DNA from 2 places in the Sphingomonas sp. Tas61C01 genome. Region 2 is predicted to be linked to the other one. Evidence: predicted binding sites of a transcription regulator. Region 2 holds the regulator's gene; the other holds the start of a gene.
The links. The regulator LexA, encoded in region 2, represses DNA repair genes until DNA is damaged. The targets are predictions, from matches to a motif close to GTTCCNCNCTTGTTCT.

Region 1: a site for LexA is predicted at 2,444-2,459, ahead of uvrA (excinuclease ABC subunit UvrA). Genes of this name have one in related genera too.

The regions. Positions count from the first base shown of each region.
Region 1 covers NZ_CP199583.1:3,307,075-3,312,338, forward strand. Annotated here, with positions in the region: gene ACT009_RS15440 (GCN5-related N-acetyltransferase) at 1-66, shown strand, start outside; gene ACT009_RS15445 (type I restriction endonuclease) at 621-1,691, opposite strand; gene ACT009_RS15450 (hypothetical protein) at 1,992-2,321, opposite strand; gene uvrA (excinuclease ABC subunit UvrA) at 2,467-5,264, shown strand, end outside.
Region 2 covers NZ_CP199583.1:258,809-264,072, reverse strand. Annotated here, with positions in the region: partial or broken gene ACT009_RS01215 (SGNH/GDSL hydrolase family protein) at 1-429, opposite strand, end outside; gene ACT009_RS01210 (molybdopterin molybdotransferase MoeA) at 714-1,907, shown strand; gene lexA (transcriptional repressor LexA) at 1,963-2,649, shown strand; partial or broken gene ACT009_RS01200 (ComEC/Rec2 family competence protein) at 2,657-4,774, opposite strand; gene gltX (glutamate--tRNA ligase) at 4,801-5,264, shown strand, end outside.

The DNA.
Region 1 (5,264 bases), 760 kb from region 2:
GGAGAAGCGGACCTGCGCGACCTGAACCGCCGCTCGCTGGCCTGGCGCCGCGCGGCGAAGCTTTAGGGCGAAGGGGAGCGGGAAGGCCCACTGCGCGGCCACTCCACCCGCCCGCCCCATTGTGCTCCCGCGAAGGCGGGAGCACAGTACTGTGTCCCCGCCTTCGCGGGGACACAAGGTGGGAGTGGGCGCCCCGTGCCCCGAATCCACCCGCTAACCCGTACCCCGGCGAAGGCCGGGGCCCAGTCGCGATGGCCGAGCTAACGCAGCCCGACACCCGCCAACGACGGTCTCACCTGGGCCCCGGCCTCCGCCAGGGTACGCCGCTCTACCTAGGGCCTACCGTTTCTTCACCGTCCGCAGCTTTTCCGCGCCGCTCGCCTCCCGTTCATGGTGCTCCCGCGAAGGCGGGAGCCCAGTACTGGGTCCCCGCCTTCGCGGGGACACAAGGTGGGAGTGGGCGCCCCGTGCCCCGAATCCACCCGCTAACCCGTACCCCGGCGAAGGTCGGGGCCCAGTCGCGATGGCCGAGGTAACGCAGCCCAACGCCTGCCAACGACCGTCCCCCACCTGGGCCCCGGCCTCCGCCGGGGTACTTCGTGCTTGACGCCCTTGGACGGCTATTTCTCGTCGGCAAGTTCTTGAAGGCGCCCTACGATCTGCGTCTCCAATTTGTAGATGTCGGTCAGCGCCGCCACCGAGTGGCGGGTTTCCAGCTTGCCGCTGAACGTCCCCACATATCGCGTCGTCGGGCTGTTGAAATGCAGGCGTGCTATCGATTTGCGATTATTGTCATCCAGCAGGATTGCGCAATACGACTTGGAGTCTCGGATCACGACCCGTTTGGGATCGACGTGGCGCGCAGCGATAGCTTGCACGATCCGGAAGCCGCCGATCTCCTCCTCCGTCGTGATGACGCCATCTCCCGTCGACATGTCATCGGAACTGCCCTCGACGATTTCCGTCGGCGCCGGGTTCGCCACGTTCAGTGCCGATGTGAGGCGATCATTAACGCGATCACGGATTAGGGCAGCGATCGATGCTGCGAGGATCGGCTGGAACTGCTCTTTGACTGCAGCGGTCATGCGCCCAGACTGAACCTTCGCGGCCATCATCCGCACGAATTCCGGCGAAGGTTCGGCAAATTCGCGCTCCAGCTCGAGTCGCATTTGCGACTCGAGCTTCAGCCGACCCGCTTCTGCGACGATCGCATCGATGTTGAACTCGGTACGGGAGAAACGCTCCAGCGTCGTCGGATCGGTCCGCTTGATCGCATCCAACGAGAACATGAAGAACGGCTTTTCATCCATCCGGTTTGGCTGCTCGATATCCGAATAGAAGTGGTAGTCGACGCCGTTGGTCAGCAACGCTACTCGTGCGTCGGTCGTCGCGAAATAACGGTAGAGTTGTGAAGCGTGCTTCAGATCCAGATCAATGGTCGAAGGTTTGCACTCGATCAGGATGCTGACCCGCCCATCGATACATAGGGCATAGTCGACCTTCTCACCCTTCTTGATGCCGACGTCGGCGGTGAATTCCGGTACGACCTCGGCCGGGTTGAACACATCATAGCCGAGTGCCTGAAGGAACGGCATCACGAGCGCTGTCTTGGCCGCTTCCTCAGTCAGCAAAAGCTCACGATGCTGCGCTGTTCTTTTCTCGAGCTCGATGAGCTTGGTAGCCAATTCCATTCGACTCTCCCCTCGATGACGAGCCTGACGAGGTTACCGGTCGAGTCAAGTAAGATCAGCCCCGGTATCGGTCGTATACGGATCTACGCGTGCCGTTCTACTTGGTTGAATCCGAACGACGTGCGCAACGTGCCACCGCCGCCTCGCCGCCGACTATCTCGCGCTGTCGACGACCGGGGTGGAGATCGTCCACCTGTAGCGTCGCAACGTTTGCGCCACCCGTGTCCCCGCGAAGGCGGGGACCCAGTACTGGGCTCCCGCCTTCGCGGGAGCACAATGGGGCGAAACCCACGCTGCTGGTTACCCCGCTTTCGGCCCCAGGAACCGCTTCATCAGCGCATCCGCCGCCTGGTTCAGCGCATCCGCCAGCACCGGCGGCTCCTTCGCCGCACCGTGTGCCGCCGCCGCATCGGGCGTGTCCGTCGTGCGCTTGGTCAGCGCCGCGCTCGCCGCCGCCGCGGCCATCGTCAGCCCGGCCGCCAGCATCTCGCGGCCAGCCGGGGTGTTCGCCGTTTCCAGCAGCGCCGCGCCCTGCTTCATCAGCTCGTCGGGGATCGCGAAGCCCGCGGGCTTGGTCGTCGCGCCCGCAGCTGCCGCCTTCGCCGCCTTCTTGTCCTTCTTCTTGCCCATGATTTCGCCCCGTGCCCGATCGTTCGTGTATCGCGAACTTAAGACACCGTCCGCACTTTTCAACGCCACTAGGTAGCGACCGCAGCCCGCGCGCCCTATGTCCCCGGACTAGCGCCCAAGATAGAACAGAAGTAGAACCGTCACCATGTTGACCAAAATCAGCGTTCGCGGTGCGCGCGAGCATAATCTGAAGGATGTCGATATCGACATCCCCCGCGACACGCTAACCGTGATCACCGGCCTGTCCGGCTCGGGCAAGTCGAGTCTCGCCTTCGACACCATCTATGCCGAGGGGCAGCGCCGCTACGTCGAGTCGCTGTCGGCCTATGCGCGCCAGTTCCTCGAGCTGATGCAGAAGCCCGACGTCGATCATATCGAGGGGCTGAGCCCCGCAATCTCGATCGAGCAGAAGACCACCAGCCGCAATCCGCGCTCGACGGTCGCGACGGTGACCGAGATCTACGACTACATGCGCCTGCTCTGGGCGCGCGTCGGCACGCCGTACAGCCCCGCGACCGGGGAGCCGATCGCCGCGCAGACCGTCAGCCAGATGGTCGATCGCGTGCTCGCGCTGCCCGAGGGCACCCGGCTCTATCTGCTCGCCCCCGTCGTCCGCGGCCGCAAGGGCGAATATCGCAAGGAGATGCTCGAATGGCAGAAGGCGGGGTTCACCCGCGTCCGCATCGACGGCACCATCCACGAGATCGACGAGGCGCCCGCGCTCGACAAGAAGTACAAGCACGACATCGAGGTCGTCGTCGACCGCCTCGTGACGGGTGGCGAGATCGCGACCCGCCTCGCCGAAAGCTTCGAGACCGCGCTGAAGCTCGCCGAAGGTCTCGCCTATGTCGACCCCGCCGACCCAGTCGAGCCGCACACTCCGAGCTCGGTCGTGCTCGGCGACAACGCCCCCCCGGGGCGCATCGTGTTCAGCGAGAAGTTCGCCTGCCCGGTCAGTGGCTTTACGATCAGCGAGATCGAACCCCGCCTGTTCAGCTTCAACGCGCCCCAGGGCGCATGCCCGGCCTGCGACGGGCTCGGCGAGAAGCAGCTGTTCGACGAGGATCTCGTCGTCCCCAACCACGCGCTCAGCATCAAGAAGGGCGCGGTCGTGCCCTGGGCCAAATCCAACCCGCCCTCGCCCTATTACATGCAGGTGCTCGGCAGCCTTGCGCGCGAATTCGACTTCGCGATCGACACCCCCTGGGGCGAGCTGCCCCAGGAGGTCCGCGACGTCGTCCTCCACGGCAGCCGCGGCAAGCCCGTCACCCTGACCTTCGTCGACGGCAAGAAGAAGTACGACGTCAAGAAGCCGTTCGAGGGCGTGATCGGCAACCTCAACCGCCGCCTGCTCCAGACCGAGAGCGCGTGGATGCGCGAGGAGCTGTCGAAATACCAGTCCGCCGCCCCGTGCGAGACCTGCCACGGCGCCCGCCTCAAGCCCGAGGCGCTGGCGGTCAAGATCGCGATGAAGGACATCAGCTACGCCACCCATCTGTCGGTGGTCGACGCGCTCGCCTTCTTCACCGATCTCCCGACGCATCTCGGCGACCAGCAGCGCGCGATCGCCGAGCGCATCCTGAAGGAGATCGTCGAGCGCCTCGGCTTCCTCAACAATGTCGGGCTCGATTACCTCAACCTCGATCGCACCAGCGGCACGCTGTCGGGCGGCGAGAGCCAGCGCATCCGCCTCGCCAGCCAGATCGGCAGCGGCCTGTCGGGCGTGCTCTACGTGCTCGACGAACCCTCGATCGGGCTCCACCAGCGCGACAACGACATGCTGCTGAAGACGCTGCGCCGCCTGCGCGATCTCGGCAACACCGTGCTCGTCGTCGAACATGACGAGGACGCGATCCGCACCGCCGACTACATCATCGACATGGGGCCGGGCGCGGGCGTCCGCGGCGGCCAGGTCGTCGCGCAGGGCACGCTCAAGCAGCTCCTGAAATCGAAGGGCAGCATCACCGCCGATTACCTCAACGGCACCCGCGAGGTGCCCGTCCCCAAGGTACGCCGCAAGGGCAACGGCAAGAAGCTCACCGTCCACAACGCCACCGCCAACAACCTCACCGGGGTCACCGCCAGCATCCCGCTCGGCACCTTCACCTGCGTCACCGGGGTGTCGGGCAGCGGCAAATCGAGCTTCACGATCGACACGCTCTACGCCGCCGCCGCGCGCGAGCTGAACGGCGCCCGCATCCAACAGGGCAAGCACGACAAGATCACCGGCCTGCAATATCTCGACAAGGTCATCGACATCGATCAGTCGCCGATCGGCCGCACCCCGCGCAGCAACCCCGCGACCTATACCGGCAGCTTCACCCAGATCCGCGACTGGTTCGCCGGCCTGCCCGAAAGCGCCGCGCGCGGCTACAAGCCCGGCCGCTTCAGCTTCAACGTGAAGGGCGGCCGCTGCGAGGCGTGCCAGGGCGACGGCGTGCTCAAGATCGAGATGCACTTCCTCCCCGACGTCTACGTCACCTGCGACGTCTGCCACGGCGCCCGCTACAATCGCGAGACGCTGGAGGTGAAGTTCAAGGGCCACAGCATCGCCGACGTGCTCGACATGACCGTCGAGGACGCCGCCGAGTTCTTCAAGGCGGTCCCCCCGATCCGCGACAAGATGGCGATGCTGGTCGAGGTCGGCTTGGGCTACGTAAAGGTCGGCCAGCAGGCGACGACGCTGTCGGGCGGCGAGGCGCAGCGCGTCAAGCTCGCCAAGGAACTCTCCCGCCGCGCCACCGGCAACACCCTCTACATCCTCGACGAACCCACGACGGGCCTGCATTTCGAGGACGTCCGCAAATTGCTGGAGGTCCTCCACGCGCTCGTCGAACAGGGCAACACCGTGGTGGTGATCGAACACAATCTCGACGTCATCAAGACCGCCGACTGGATCCTCGACCTCGGCCCCGAAGGCGGCGTGAAGGGCGGCGAGATCGT
Region 2 (5,264 bases):
CGCCTTCAGGAACGCACTGTCACTGCCATACCCGGTCGGCGTGCCCGGCTGGATCGCCGCGAAAACGTCGTTGCCGCCGAAATTGAGCACGAACAGGCCAGTCGAATCGACCTTGTTCCCGAGTGCCAGATACTGGTTGTAGAAGAAGAGCTGCTCGCCGAGATCGGCCGACGCTGATGTCGTCGTTGCCCGTGCGCCCCCATAGGCGAAGTTGGTGCCGCCGAGCAGCGATGCGGTGGTCGGCTTTCCGAACAGGTCGATGCTCAGCAGGTCGGTATAGTCGTAGCCATTGGTGAAGCGGCCTTCGAAATACCCTTGAGTCGGGTTCGCCCCCGCACCGAGCTTGAGGATGTTGCCGGCGTCGACCAGGCTGTCGCCGAACACCGTCAACGACGTATAATTCGGCGCAGCCTCGGCCGGCACCGCCATCGCCGCGCTCGCTAGGCACACGCCCAGCGTCAACTTCCAGTTCATCGACCTCTCCCGTTTTTATTATGGTAAACGGATGGTAACACCCCGTTAGAAGGGAAGTAAACGGGCCGTGATCATCGGCGAGGTGACTGGTCGACGACGTAAGACAAACGAGCGGCATTCCCCAACCTCATCGTGCTTTCGCAGACGCGGGAGCCCTTCGCGGGGACCCAATGCGGGTCGCGTTACCGCCGCCCCCGAAACTCGGTGCCAAAACCCGCCCGACCATGCCAGATGACGCCATGAACACGCCACCCACCCTAATCCCCGTCGCCGAAGCGCAACGGCGCCTCTTCGCCGCTGCCGCCCCCGTCGCGGCCGATCATCTTCCGATCGCCGACGCCGCCGGCCGCTGGGCCAGCGCCGACATCCTCGCGCGCCGTACCCAGCCCGCGGCGGACCTGTCCGCGATGGACGGTTATGCGATCCGCTACGACGACCTGCCCGGCCCTTGGCAGGTGATCGGCGAAAGCGCCGCAGGCCGCCCCTATGCCGGGTCGATCGCAGCGGGCGGGGCCGTCCGCATCTTCACCGGCGCCGCGATGCCCGCCGGCGCGGACGCGGTGCTGGTGCAGGAGGAGGCGCGACGCGACGGCGCTCACCTGTCGCTAGATGGCGAGGGCCCCACCCGGCGCGGCGGCAATGTCCGCCGCCGCGGGCTCGACTTCAGCGAAGGCGACCGCCTGATCCGCGCCGGCGACCGGATCACTCCCGCGCGGATCGCGCTCGCGATCACCGGGGGCGCCGCCAACCTCCCCGTACACCGCCGGGTCCGGGTCGCGATCGCCGCGACCGGCGACGAGCTGATCCCGCCCGGTGCGCCGCTGAATCCGCTGTCGCTGCCCGAGGGCAATTCGTCGATGCTCGCCGCGATGCTGGCCGATCTGCCGGTCGAGATCGTCCGCCTCGGCATCCTCGCCGACGATCTCGCGACGCTCACCGCCGCCTTCGCCGCGGTCGATGCCGATCTCCTGATCACCACCGGCGGCGCGTCGGTCGGTGATCACGACCTCGTCCGACCCGCGTTGGAGATCGCGGGCGGGGTGATCGACTTCTGGCGGATCGCGCTGAGGCCCGGCAAGCCGATGATGGCGGGACGATTGGGCGAGGCGATGGTGCTGGGGTTGCCCGGCAACCCGGTCTCCGCCTTCGTCACCGCGGTCCTGTTCGCCCGCCCGCTGATCGCGCATCTTGCGGGTGCCGCCGATCCGCTGCCCCGCACCACCCATGCGTTGCTCGGCGAAGACCTCGCCGCCAACGGCGCGCGAACCGATTACCTGCGCGCCGAACTACGCGACGGGCGCGCCTTTGCCTCGACGATCCAGGACAGTTCGATGCTGCTGACGCTCGCCCGGTCGACCTGCCTGATCGTCCGCGAAGCGGGCGCGCCGCCGGCGTCGGCAGGCGACTCGGCGGAAATCCTCGTCATCGCTTGACGGCTTCCAAGATGTTCCATAGAAGTTCTGCGTCTGTTCTGGACGGAGAATATCCATGCTCACGCGCAAGCAGCACGAGCTCGTCTGCTTCATCAACGATCGGCTCGACGAAACCGGGATCTCCCCGTCGTTCGAGGAGATGAAGGAGGCGCTCGACCTGAAATCCAAATCGGGCGTGCATCGCCTGATCTCGGCGCTGGAGGAGCGCAATTTCATCCGCCGTCTGCCCAACCGCGCTCGCGCGCTCGAGGTGTTGCGGATGCCCGAGCGGCCGGAAAAGGCGGCGCGGGCCAAGCCGTCCACCACCGCGGCGGCGCCCCCCCCCGCCAACGTCCGCGCGGTCCCGCAGCCCGCGAACGACGTCATCGAGATCCCGCTGCACGGCCGGATCGCCGCCGGCGTGCCGATCGAGGCGTTCGAAGGCAGCGCGATGCTCGCGGTGCCGGCGGCATTGCTCGGCAACGGCGAACATTATGCGCTGGAGGTATCGGGCGACTCGATGGTCGAGGCGGGCATCCTCGACGGCGACTATGCGCTGATCCGCCGGACCGAGACCGCACGCGACGGCGAGATCGTGGTCGCGTTGATCGACGACAGCGAAGCGACGCTCAAATATTTCCGTCGGGAGGGCGCGATGATCCGGCTCGATCCCGCCAACCGCGCCTATGATCCGCAGCGTTATCCCCCCGCGCACGTCCGCGTCCAGGGTAAGCTCTCGGGTATCCTGCGCCGGTACGACTGATCCGGTCGAGCACCGGCGGATCGCGCCACGGGTGGCGATCCGCCGGGGCCAGCACCGTCGTCACTCGTTCGCTCCCGAGCGTCAGCGCGATGCCGCCGGTCCGGCGTAGCGTCTTCCTGTCGAGCCGCAGCCAGCGCGGCGTGCAACCGCGCGGCAGTCCGCCTTCGTTGACGACGATGTCCGCCGCCCGGCACGCCGCCAGCAGCGCGGCGCGCGGCACCGGATAGGCGCTGCGCAGCGCCATGATCCGCCACGTCCGCCCGCCGGCGACGAGATCGACCAGGCACAGGTCGCGGCTGCACCGCGCATCGGGCTGTTCGGCGAGCAGCAGTGGTTCGCCGTCCACCCCGCCATTCTCCGCGAGCGTCGACCGCGTATAATCGCCGGCCCGGTCGCGCAGGATCGCCAGCCCGGCGCGGGTCCTGACCGCGACGTGGCGACCGTCACCGGTGATCAGCAGGTCGGGCGGCGGGGTAGCGATCGCCCAGATCGCACCCGCCGCGACCGGGACGATCCCCAGCCGCCGCCAGCGCGTCCGCCACAACGCCAGCCACACGCCGCCGATCACCATCGCGGCGAACGCGCCGTCGGGCATCGCAGGCAGCGCCGCCACCGATCCCGGCGCCGCGGCGACCGCGTGCGCCAGCCACAGCAGCAGCGCGATCGCCCGCCCCGCCAGCCACCACAACGGCCCCCCCACCCCCGCCAGGTCGAGCACCAGCGCCGCCGCCTCCAGCGGCATGATAACGAAAGTGGTCAGCGGGATCGCGACGATGTTGGCGGCGGCGCCATAGATGCCCGCCTTGTGGAAATGGTACACCGCGATCGGCATCAGTGCGATCTCGACCGCGATGCCGGTCAGCAGCAGGGCCGCCAGCCCCCGCGCCGCCCGCCGCCCCAACCCTTCGTCGTGCGGCTCCAGGAATGCGCGGACCCGCGGCTGTTCGTGGATCGCGACGATCGCGGTGATCGCGGCGAAGGACAGCTGGAAGCTCGGGCCCGCCAGCGCCTCGGGCCAGGCGAGCAGCACCACCGTCGCGCCGACCGCGACCAGCCGCAGCGTCATCGCCTCGCGCCCCAGCGCCAACGCGACGAGCACCAGCAGCGCCGCGACGCACGATCGGATCGTCGGCACCTCGCTGCCCGTCAGCAACGTATAGCCGATCGCCGCCGTCGCGCCGGCCAGTGCGCCAATCAGCGGAATCCGCGCATGCAGCGCCAGCCACGGGCTCAGCGCCAGCAACCGCGCCACCACCACCATCGTCGCCGCCACCACCGCGGTGATGTGCAGTCCGCTCACCGACAGCAGGTGCGCCAGCCCCGCGCGTCGCATCGCCTCCGCATCCGCCTCCTCGATCGCGCCCTCGTCGCCGGTCGCCAGCGCCGACGCGATCCCGCCGATGCTGCCGTCGAGCCGCCCGGTGATGTGCCGGGTGAGCGCCGCCCGTGGTCCACCGCCCGCGTCGCCGCCGCGCTCCACCGTCACCGGCGCGAACCCGCGCCCGGTCGCTCCGATCCCGGCGAACCACGCGACCCGTGCGAAGTCGTAGGCGCCCGGCACGGCGGGCTGCGGCGGCGGCATCAACCGCGCGCGCAATCGGATCGTCGCACCGCGCACCGCCCCCGCGGGCACGTCGCCGGTGACCAGATTGACCCTGATCCGCCGCGGCAGCGCAGGGCCCGCCACCGGCGCGAGCGTCAGCCGCACCAGGTCGCGCGCGGCAAGCGGCTCGACCTGCTCGACGCGAGCGCCAAACGCCGCGATCGTCGGCCCCGCCAGCACCGGTGCCGCCACCCGTTCCGCGCGCCACCAGATCAGCGCCAGCCCGATCCCCGCACACAGCGCCGCGACCGCCACCACCCGCGCCGCGCGCCCGGTGCCGCCCGCCGCCGCCCCGGCCAGTGCCAGCGCCACCAAGCCGAGCAGCGCCACCGCCCAGCCCTGCGGATCGGGCACCACGAACCAGCACGCAACCCCGCCGCCGATCGCGACCGGCATCCACAGCGGCAGTTGCTCGCGTTCCGCCTCCAGCAGCCGTTCGATCGCGCGGCCCGCCTCGCGCCACGCGGTTTGTCCGCGCCAGGGGTGCGTGCTAGGGGCCTCGACGGCTGTTTCGGCCAACATGTATCGAACATTGGGAGCACGCTCGGTTGGGCGCAACGAATGATAGCGACGTAGGTATTCGCCCTAGGTCGGACGCCGTGGTCACCCGGTTCGCGCCGTCGCCGACCGGATACCTCCATCTCGGCGGCGCGCGCACCGCCTTGTTCAACTGGCTCTACGCGCGGCATCACGGCGGCAAGTTCCTGCTGCGGATCGAGGATACCGACCGCAAGCGCTCCACCCAGCCCGCGATCGACGCGATCCTCGACGGCATGCGCTGGCTAGCGCTCGACTCCGACGAACCGCCGGTGTTCCAGTTCGAGCGCGCCGCCCGCCACGCCGCGGTCGCGCACGAGATGATCGACCGCGGCCACGCCTATCGTTGCTACATGACCGCGGACGAGATCGCCGCGATGCGCGCCGAGGCCGAGGCCGCGAAGAAGCCGCTCCGCATCCGCAGCCCGTGGCGCGACCGCGATCCCGCGACCGTCCCCGCAGACGCCGCCTATGT